2 regions of the Undibacterium sp. Tian12W genome follow, and region 2 is predicted to be linked to the other one. Evidence: predicted binding sites of a transcription regulator. Region 2 holds the regulator's gene; the other holds the start of a gene.
What was found. Region 2 encodes FliA, which starts transcription of late flagellar genes. Its sites were predicted from a motif close to CTAAAGTTTNNNNNNNNNNNGCCGNTA; they were not measured.
Positions count from the first base shown of each region.

Region 1: fliD (flagellar filament capping protein FliD) is a predicted target of FliA. The motif match lies at 2,487-2,513, and genes of this name have one in related genera.

Region 1 is NZ_JBMPPK010000019.1:51,067-55,963, forward strand. Features, by position in the region: gene ACO0LI_RS22475 (tetratricopeptide repeat protein) at 1-56, opposite strand, end outside; gene ACO0LI_RS22480 (flagellin) at 456-1,943, shown strand; gene ACO0LI_RS22485 (flagellar protein FlaG) at 2,044-2,427, shown strand; gene fliD (flagellar filament capping protein FliD) at 2,548-4,560, shown strand; gene fliS (flagellar export chaperone FliS) at 4,604-4,897, shown strand, end outside.
Region 2 is NZ_JBMPPK010000014.1:91,877-96,773, forward strand. Features, by position in the region: gene flhA (flagellar biosynthesis protein FlhA) at 1-570, shown strand, start outside; gene flhF (flagellar biosynthesis protein FlhF) at 567-1,913, shown strand; gene ACO0LI_RS18545 (MinD/ParA family ATP-binding protein) at 1,906-2,736, shown strand; gene ACO0LI_RS18550 (RNA polymerase sigma factor FliA) at 2,745-3,476, shown strand; gene ACO0LI_RS18555 (flagellar motor protein) at 3,458-4,198, shown strand; gene motD (flagellar motor protein MotD) at 4,229-4,897, shown strand, end outside.

The DNA.
Region 1 (4,897 bases), on a different contig from region 2:
AAAAGTCGATGAACATCGCGCATTGCTTTTCGCGCATCAAAACTCGTTTTTGCCATGTCCAGTCCCCAAGTCAGCTTTTTATCATTAAACTTTTTTACAATTGCCTCATCTGACTTACAAATTAAGTAAGCAAAATGATTAAAACTGCATGTCCAGACTGGAAAATACCAGAAACCACCATGCTCAGGCTTATTTTATAGCCAATGATTTTGTTTCCATGTGTTAAATAAAGCCCCAAAACTAAATCAAATTAGACCCTAAAGTATTTAAAAAAAGCGCCGACAAGCGGAATGGCTAAAAAAACTTGAGCGAAAAAAATAAGATTTATTTTCAGAAACACGCTAAAACTTTTTTAGTCTCTACCGATACCCTTTACAACGGCGGTCCAATAGTCAGCACGAAAGACCAAAGTTTCAGGCTACTACGCCAATTTGAATAACTTAGGGAGAATTACCATGGCTGTTATTAATACCAATATTGCATCGCTGAATGCACAACGTAACTTGACTACATCGCAATCTGCGCTGAACACATCCCTGCAACGTCTGTCTTCCGGTCTGCGTATTAATAGCGCTAAAGATGATGCTGCTGGTCTGGCTATTTCCGAACGTCTGTCTTCTCAAATCGGCGGCTTGAATCAAGCTGCACGTAATGCAAACGACGGTATCTCTCTGGCGCAAACCGCTGAGGGCGCATTACAACAAATCGGTTCCAACTTGCAACGTATCCGTGATCTGGCCGTACAATCTGCCAACGGCTCCAACAGCGTTTCTGATCGTGCTGCTCTGAACAACGAAGCAAGTCAGCTGATTTCTGAGATCAACCGCGTTGCCAGCAGCACTAACTTCAACGGCGTGAATCTGCTTGACGGTAGCTTCTCTGCACAAACTTTCCAAGTCGGTGCCAACGGTACAGCAAACGATCAAATCAGTATCGCTTCCATCTCCAGCGCAAAATCTAGCGCCCTGGGTGTTGGTGCATCTTCCAGCTACGCAACAACAGTTGCCGGTGCCGGTGCAGTTACTACTACAGCCCTGGCTGCTGGTGACTTGTCCATCAATGGCTACCAAGTTGGTGCTTCTGCAGCAGATGGTGTTTCTTTCTCCAACTCTACAGCTAGCGGCATCTCCAAAGCAGCAGCAATCAATGCAATCAGCGGCAGCACAGGTGTTACAGCAACTGTTGGTTCAACAACTATTGCAGGTACTGCAAGTACAGCGGCTACAGCCATTGCCTCTGGCGACATCACTATTAACGGCGTAAATCTGGGTGCCTTGAATGCATCTACTTCCGGCGCACAACGTGGTGCTCAAGTAGCTGCTGCAGTTAATGCAATCAGCACACAAACAGGCGTTACAGCAACATTCAATACATCAACTGGTGCAGTTGCACTGGCTGCTGCCGATGGCCGTAACATCACTGTAACAGCCAGCACAAACGCTGCCGCTGCCGCTGCAAATACAGGTATTACCGTATCTGCAACAGGTGCAACTGACGTAAGCACTTCAACACTGTCCCTGACCTCCACTAGTTCTGCTGGTATCACTCTGGCTAACGGTACTGGTACTGGTTTGACAGCTGCCAATCTGACAGGTGCCTTTACTTCTGCTTCGGTAACCGTTGGTGCAGGTGTTTCCTCTCTGAACCTGGGTACAGCTGCCGGGGCCACCGCCGCGCTGACGACCATTGATGCGGCCTTGCAGTCTATCAATAGTTCCCGCGCTTCTCTGGGTGCGTATCAAAACCGTTTCTCTTCCGCGATCGAAAGTTTGCAGACTAACTCTGAAAACTTGACAGCATCCCGCAGCCGTATCCGTGATGCAGATTTCGCCCAAGAAACAGCGTCTCTGACACGTGGTCAAGTGTTGCAACAAGCTGGTACAGCGATTTTGGCTCAGGCTAATGGCTTACCAAACGGCGTTCTGGCCCTGTTGCGTGGCTAATAGAAGTAGGCTTATGTAAATTAGGTCTATACTTAAAGCATAAAGCATGTCCCCCTGGTCATTTGTTTGATCAGGGGTATTTTTCTTGAAGGAAAAGATCATGGACATCCGGTCGATAGGGAGTGCATCTCCATCAGGACAACTGATCACTGACCGTGCAGTAGGCCCCGATACCAGCTCCCCCGTTTCAAGGTCTGCCGCAACGTCAACGCAAACCATTGATGCCGTCAAAGCAGCCTCTTCTGCATCCGCACCGCCGGAATTCGACAAAGTGACTAAAGCTGTCGATGATATCAACAAGACAATCCAGTCTCTGTCACAATCACTCGAATTCAGTGTGGAAGAACATAGTAATAAAGTCGTCGTTAAGGTGGTTGATCTGCAAACCAAAGAAGTTTTACGCCAGATTCCGTCCGAGGAAGCCCTTGAAATCTCGCGCTCTCTGGATAAACTACAGGGTTTACTGATCAAACAACAAGCGTAATTAGCTAATCATATAGTCAGTCCTGCATCTAAGTTTTAAATTGGCATGTAAATTCCCCTCTAAAGTCTGGTTTGTCTTTGCCGATAATTTAGTACAGTACGGTCTGACAAGGGGAACAATGTGGGCATACAATCGACAGGCTTAGGCGCCAATCTGGACGTCAACGGTCTCATTACCAAATTAATGCAGGTGGAGAGTCAGCCTCTGACTACACTGGCGAAGAAAGAAGCCAGTTTTCAGGCAAAGCTATCTGCTTATGGCACGCTTAACAGCGCGCTCAGCGTTTTTCAGTCCAATGTTACCGGCCTCAGTAATCTGGGCACTTTTCAGTCGCTTACTGCTTCTGCAGGCGACAGCTCAATTTTGTCTGCCACCACCACCAGCGTTTCTACTCAAGGTAGCTATAACGTCAATGTCACCAAGCTGGCACAGGCGCAAACCATTTCCAGCGCTGGTCAGCTCAGTTCCACGGCCAGTATAGGAAGTGGCACCAGCACGACCATCAACTTTGAATTTGGCACCATTGCTGGCGGCACTTCTGCTAATGGTGTGTATACAGGCTCCACTTTCACCCAGGATGCGACGCAGTCAATCGGCACAGTGACGATTGATGGTGCCAACAACTCGTTGCAGGGTATTCGCGATGCAATTAACGCAGCAAAAGTAGGCGCAACTGCGGCCATCGTTGGCGACGGTAGCGCCACGCCCTACCATCTTGTGCTCACTTCAGCAAAAACTGGCGCTACGTCCAGTTTGAAAATCACTGCTACTGGTGATGCCGCCATCCAAAGCCTGGTAAATTATGATCCGGCAGGGACACAAAACTTTACTGAAACAACAACGGCACAAAATGCGGCGCTGTCTGTCAATGGCATTGCCATTTCCAGTACATCCAATGCAGTAACAGGTGCCATACAGGGCACAACCCTGAACCTGAGTAAAGTGGGCACGACCAGTTTGTCATTGAGCGCCAATACCAGCGGCATACAATCTGCCATTAACGGTTTTGTCAAAGGCTTTAATGATTTTCAGGCAACGTTGAAGACCCTGACTGGTTATGATGCAAGTACTCAAAAAGGCGGCATTCTGATTGGCGACTCTACCGCCAGGAATGTACAAAGCCAGATCAGGTCGACACTCAGTACCGCCGTCAACGGACTGGGGGGGAATATTACGAGCCTCGCCAGCATAGGCATCAGTTTCCAGAAAGATGGCACGCTTTCCGTGGATTCATCCAAGCTGAATACCGCCTTGTCGACGAATTTCAATGAAATCAGCGGTCTGTTTGCCTCTGTCGGCAAAGCAACAGATAGCCTGGTCAGTTATACCAGCTCCACCAGCGCGACCAAGCAAGGTGCTTATGGCCTGGAAGTCACAGCCATTGCCACGCAAGGTGGTTTGCAAGGTGATCTGGATCTGACTGCTGCCAGCACTACCATTGCCGCTAACACGGCCATCAATGTAACCCTGGATGGCAAAACTTCTCTGGTGTCGCTGGCTGCAGGTACTTACACGGCATCTTCACTGGCAACTTTGCTGCAGACTTCGATCAACGGCAACTCCACATTCAAAGACAATAGCTCGACAGTTACTGCCACGATCAATGGCAGCGGTCAGTTGCAATTGCAATCAACCCGCTATGGTAGTGCATCGAATGTGAATCTGGCGGATGGCACAGGCACTGGTGCTGCCAGCTTTACCGGCACGGTGCTGAACGGTACTGCGGGCGTGGACGTAGCAGGCAAACTGAATGGCATTACCGCTGCTGGCAGCGGACAGTATCTAACGGGAGCGACTGGCTCGGATGCCGAAGGTTTGAAAATATTGATCAGCGGCGGCTCACTTGGTGCCCGCGGTACGGTCAATTTCTCAAGAGGTTATGCGTCTCAGGTATCCTCTCTCTTGTCCACGGTAGTTGGTACTTCCGGCTCGATATCAAGCGCAACAGATGGTATCAACCGCAGCATCAAGGACATAGGCAAGCAAAGGGATATCTTGAATAGCCGCCTGTTCGATACAGAAGCACGCTACCGGGCACAATTTACAGCCCTGGACACGATTGTAAGCAGTTTAAATAATACAAGTTCATTTCTTACGCAACAACTGGCAGCACTGACGTCCAGTACGAAGTGAATGTAGTTAGCAGTATCAATAATATCAGAGAGGATTAATCGCTATGTTTGGCTCATCTCAAGTACGTGGTGCAAATGCCTACGCAAAAGTAGGCATAGAGACTGGCGTGATTGCTGCCAGCCCCCATAAATTGATCGTGATGCTTTTTGAAGGAGCTATCGTAGCGATCTCCAATGCATCGCAGCACTTAAGTAACGGTGAAATAGCCTCTAAAGGTCAGTCAATTTCCAAAGCAATTGCCATTATTGAAAATGGATTGCGCGCCAGCCTGGACAAAAAAGCTGGTGGTGAAATAGCCAATAATCTTGATGCACTTTACGAATATATGAGTGCCCGT
Region 2 (4,897 bases):
GTACAGTTGCTCATGGATCACCTGGCAAAAGACATGCCGAAAATGGTGGAAGAGCTGGTGCCAAAAGCCCTGCCTTTGTCCATCCTGCAAAAAGTATTGCAAAACCTGCTTGTCGAGGGTGTGCATATCCGCGATATGCGTACCATTATTGAGACTCTGTCTGAGCAAGCCATGCATACCCAGGATGCGAATGAGCTGACAGCTCAGGTCAGGATAGCTTTGGGCCGTGCCATCATCCAGCAAATCTTCCCGACCGGGAATGAGATGACAGTCATGACCCTGGACAGCCGTCTTGAACGCCTGTTGATGCAGGCCCTGCAAACCAGTGGTTCGGATGGCTCAGGCATAGAACCTGGCCTTGCCGATACCTTGGCAAGCCAGACCGAGGCCGCTGCTCAGCACCAGGAACAAATGGGCCTGACACCGGTGTTGCTGGTGCCCGCGCCATTACGGGCCTTGCTGTCACGCTTCCTGCGCCGCAATTTGCCGCAACTTAAAGTCTTGTCACACGCAGAAGTACCTGAAACAAAAACCATTAGAGTCACCAGTCTGGTCGGAGGTCAATCATGAACGTCAGAAAATTTACCGCGAATACTTCTCGCGAAGCATTGCGCATGTTGCGCGATGCTTTGGGGGCAGATGCCGTGATCCTGTCCAACCGTAATGTGGGCGGCAAGGTGGAGATTCTGGCCATGGCCGACGAAGCCATCAACTCTATTGCACCGGATGCTGCAGACGCACTTGCAATGCCAGAGATGCAGCCAATTCCGCAGGTACCTCAGGTGCCACGCTTTGCGCCACGCTTCCAGAATGAGGACGCAGTCAGCTTGCATCGCCCTCTGGAAAGGCAAGTAGAGCGGAGCATGAATGTGCCAACCTTCAAATCACAGACAGGTGCGAGCAGCTTTGCCAGTGACATCGAGGCACCTGTCAATGCCAATGAGTTGAATGATGTCATGTCAGAAATCCGGGCCATGCGCAGCATGCTGGAATCTCAGCTGGCAGAAATTTCCTGGACACAAACGCAAAAACGTCAGCCACAAAAAGCAGAAATCCTGCGTGAGTTGCTGGCTACCGGTTTTAGCGCCAGTCTGTCACGCTACCTGGTAGAAAAACTGCCTGAAACTGGCAAGCTTGAAAATGGTCTGGACTGGGTCAAGAATGTGCTGGTGCGCAATCTTTCTACTATCGACAATGAAAACGAAATGCTGGAAAAAGGTGGCGTGTATGCCCTGGTCGGCCCTACCGGTGTGGGCAAGACCACGACTACGGCCAAGCTGGCTGCCCGTTGCGTGATGCGCCATGGCCCTTCCAAGCTGGCATTGATCACGACTGACGGTTATCGTATCGGTGGCTTTGAACAATTGCGCATCTACGGCAAAATCCTCGGCGTGATGGTGCATGCGGTCAAGGATGAGGCAGATTTGCGCATTGCCTTGTCCGAGCTCAAGAACAAGCATACCGTCCTGATCGATACTGTCGGTGTCAGTCAGCGCGACAAAATGGTGACTGAACAGGTGGCGATGTTGTCTGGAACAGACACTCCGGTAAAGCGTTTGTTGTGCCTGAATGCGACTTCAACAGGCGAAACCTTGAGCGAAGTTGTACGCGCCTATCAGGGCAATGGCCTGGCAGGCTGCATCCTGACCAAGCTTGATGAAGCGGCGACTATCGGTGGTGCACTGGATATCGCGATACGCCAGAAACTCATGGTGTATTACATCGCCAGCGGCCAGCGTGTGCCCGAGGATCTGCATATAGCCAATAAATTGTATTTGATCGACCGCGCTTTCAAACTCAAGCGTGAGACGGCAGCTTTCCGTTATCTGGATGAAGAATTACCGTTGCTGATGGCGGGTGCAGTTTCCGCACAAGCATCAGGACGTGCTGGTCAGGAGGTGTCCCTTGGCTAGTTTCGATCAGGCAGAAGGCCTGCGCCGCATGCTGGCGGGGCCAAAACCACGGGTATTTACCTTTTTGTCCGCCTTGAGGGAAGATGAAAAGAGCGGCATGCTGGTGAATCTGGGGGTGTCACTGGCACGCCAGGGTAACCAGGTCTTGATGGTGGATACACGCTCTTCAGAAAACAGTGTCGGTGCCTGGTTGAATGCGAACCTTGATCAGACCTTATTGGATGTAGCGAGACAACAGCGTACAATGAAGGAAGCAGTCAAATTGGTGGCTGCTGGCCTGTCGGTGACGATGCTGGCCCGTCATGCATGGCTGCCGCCAGAAAATACGCGGCAATTGTCCAAAGTGTTTGATGTGGCGGCCAACCGTGCGGACCTGGTGATCGTGGATAGCGAGATCAACCTGGATGACAGTTTTCCGCTGGCGACGCTGGATGACAGCGAGCTGGTGATACAGGTTTCTGCTGATCCTGCCATGATCAAGGCTGCTTATGGATTGATCAAGCGTGTGAGCAACAGGCTGGGTCGGCGCGGTTATGGTATTTTAGTGTCCGGTGCATCGGAAAAAGAGGCAAGATTGATTTATACGAATATGGCGCAGGCGGCCAGCCGTTACCTGGCGGTGCCACTGCACTACGTTGGCCATGTGCCGGAAGATGAACACGTAAGAAAGGCTGCACATTTGGGACGCTCTGTGATTGATGCTTTTCCTAAAGCCCTTGCTTCGCTGGCATTCTCCCGGCTGGCTGAACAATTGGCAAAGACCGCGCGTTCCACCTTATGTGCAGAGGGAGTCCCTGAGCTGGGTGTCGGTCTCGGAATGTAATCAGAAAAATGTACACCGCGAGCGGAAAATCAGATAAAAACTTCCTTTTGAGGGAGCATGCGCCTCTGGTCAAGCGTCTGGCTTACCAGTTGAAGGCGCGCCTGCCTCCCAGTGTGGAGGTGGACGATCTCGTGCAGGCCGGTATGATAGGCCTGCTGGATGCCGTTAACCGCTACGAAGATACCCATGGCGCCCAGTTTGAAACCTATGCGGTACAACGCATACGGGGTGCCATGCTGGATGAATTGCGTAGTAGTGACTGGCTGCCGCGTGGCGTGCGCCAGAACATGCGCAAGATAGAAAATGCCATGAATGTGCTACAGCAAAAGCTGGGCAGGCCACCGCTGGAAACCGAGGTGGCGAAGTCACTCAAGCTGAGCCTGGAAGAGTACCAGAACCTGCTGACCGACAGCGGCGGGCATCAACTCGTCTATTACGAAGACTTTCATGATGCCGACACAAAGGAGCATTTCCTTGACCACTATTGCTCCGATTTTTCTGGCGATCCGCTGCAGGATTTGCTGAATGACGACTTCCGTGACGCCGTCATCGGTGCGATAGACAGCTTGCCGGAGCGCGAGAAACTGCTGATGGGTCTGTACTACGAGCAGGAGTTGAATCTCAAGGAAATTGGTGCCGTGATGGGGGTATCAGAGTCACGGGTCTCACAATTACATAGTCAGGCGGTTGCCAGGCTCAGGGCATACTTAAGGGAGAAAGCGTGGACTGGGCTAGCGTAATCGGATTGGTACTGGTGATATTTGGCATAGTCACCGGACAGTTGATGGAAGGCGGGCGCCTGTCTTCTCTGGTGCAACCCGCTGCCTTTGTCATCGTGGTGGTGGGTACGCTGGGCGCCGTGCTGCTGCAAAGCCGGCTCAATACCTTCAGGCGTGGCGTGCGCATGCTGCGCTGGATCGTTTCTGAACCACCAGACAGCAGTAAAAAAAATATCGCAGATGCTTTGATCTGGAGTGTGGTTGCCAGGCGTGAAGGTTTTTTGAGCCTTGAGCGTTATATGAATGCCTCATCCGACCCTTTCATCAGCAAGGGCCTGCGTCTGGTGATCGATGGCATAGACCCGATACGCCTGAAAGACATACTTGATGTCGATATTTCACTGTATGAAATGGAGCAACGCCAGGCTGCCAAAATCTGGGATGCTGCCGGTGGTTATTCACCTACCATAGGCATTTTGGGGGCGGTGCTGGGGCTTATCCATGTGATGGAAAATCTGAGCGACCCGTCCAAACTCGGTGGCGGCATCGCTGTTGCCTTTGTTGCCACTATTTACGGTGTGGGCATGGCCAATTTGTTGTTTTTGCCAATCAGCAATAAATTAAAAGAAATCATAGGCCGCGAAGTTACGCGCCGTGAAATGTTGTCTGATATTTTTTATAGTATCGCTCTGGGTGACAGCCCGCGTGTGGTGGAAGAAAGACTGACCAACCATCGCAATTAAGCGATGCAGTGAAACTGAAAAAATATACTTATGGCAAGGAAAAAATATCACGAAGAACCAGACAACCATGAGAGATGGCTGGTTTCTTACGCGGATTTTATTACCTTGCTGTTTGCCTTTTTTGTTGTCATGTATGCCATTTCTTCGTTGAATGAGGGTAAATACCGGGTCTTGTCCAACTCACTGACCGGTGCCTTTGGCAAAGTCATGACGGTGAATCCCAAGCCTGTCGATGCGCAGATTGAGCAAAAAATCAAGCTCGATCCCTTGCCTCTGGTTAAAAACCGTATCAATGAAGGTTTGCGCAAAGAAAAAGCGCAAATGACGACCATGGCCAAAGATATTATGACCGTGCTGGAGCCACTGGTGCGCGAAGGCAAGGTCAGGGTCACTCAGACTAGCCGTGGTATCACTATAGAAATCAATGCCAGTCTTTTGTTCGCTCCTGGTGATGCGCGCCTGAATGTCGATTCCATACAGGCACTGAGGGCGATTGCCGGTGTTCTCAAGATTGATACCCATGCGATACAGGTCGAGGGGCATACTGATAATCTGCCTATCAATAACCCCATCTTCCCGTCAAATTGGGAATTGTCGGCTGTACGCGCCAGTACGGTTGCCCGTTTGCTCACTGAAAATGGGGTGGATGAAAACCGTGTGACTGCTGTAGGGCAGGGGGCAAAACTGCCTGTCAGTGAT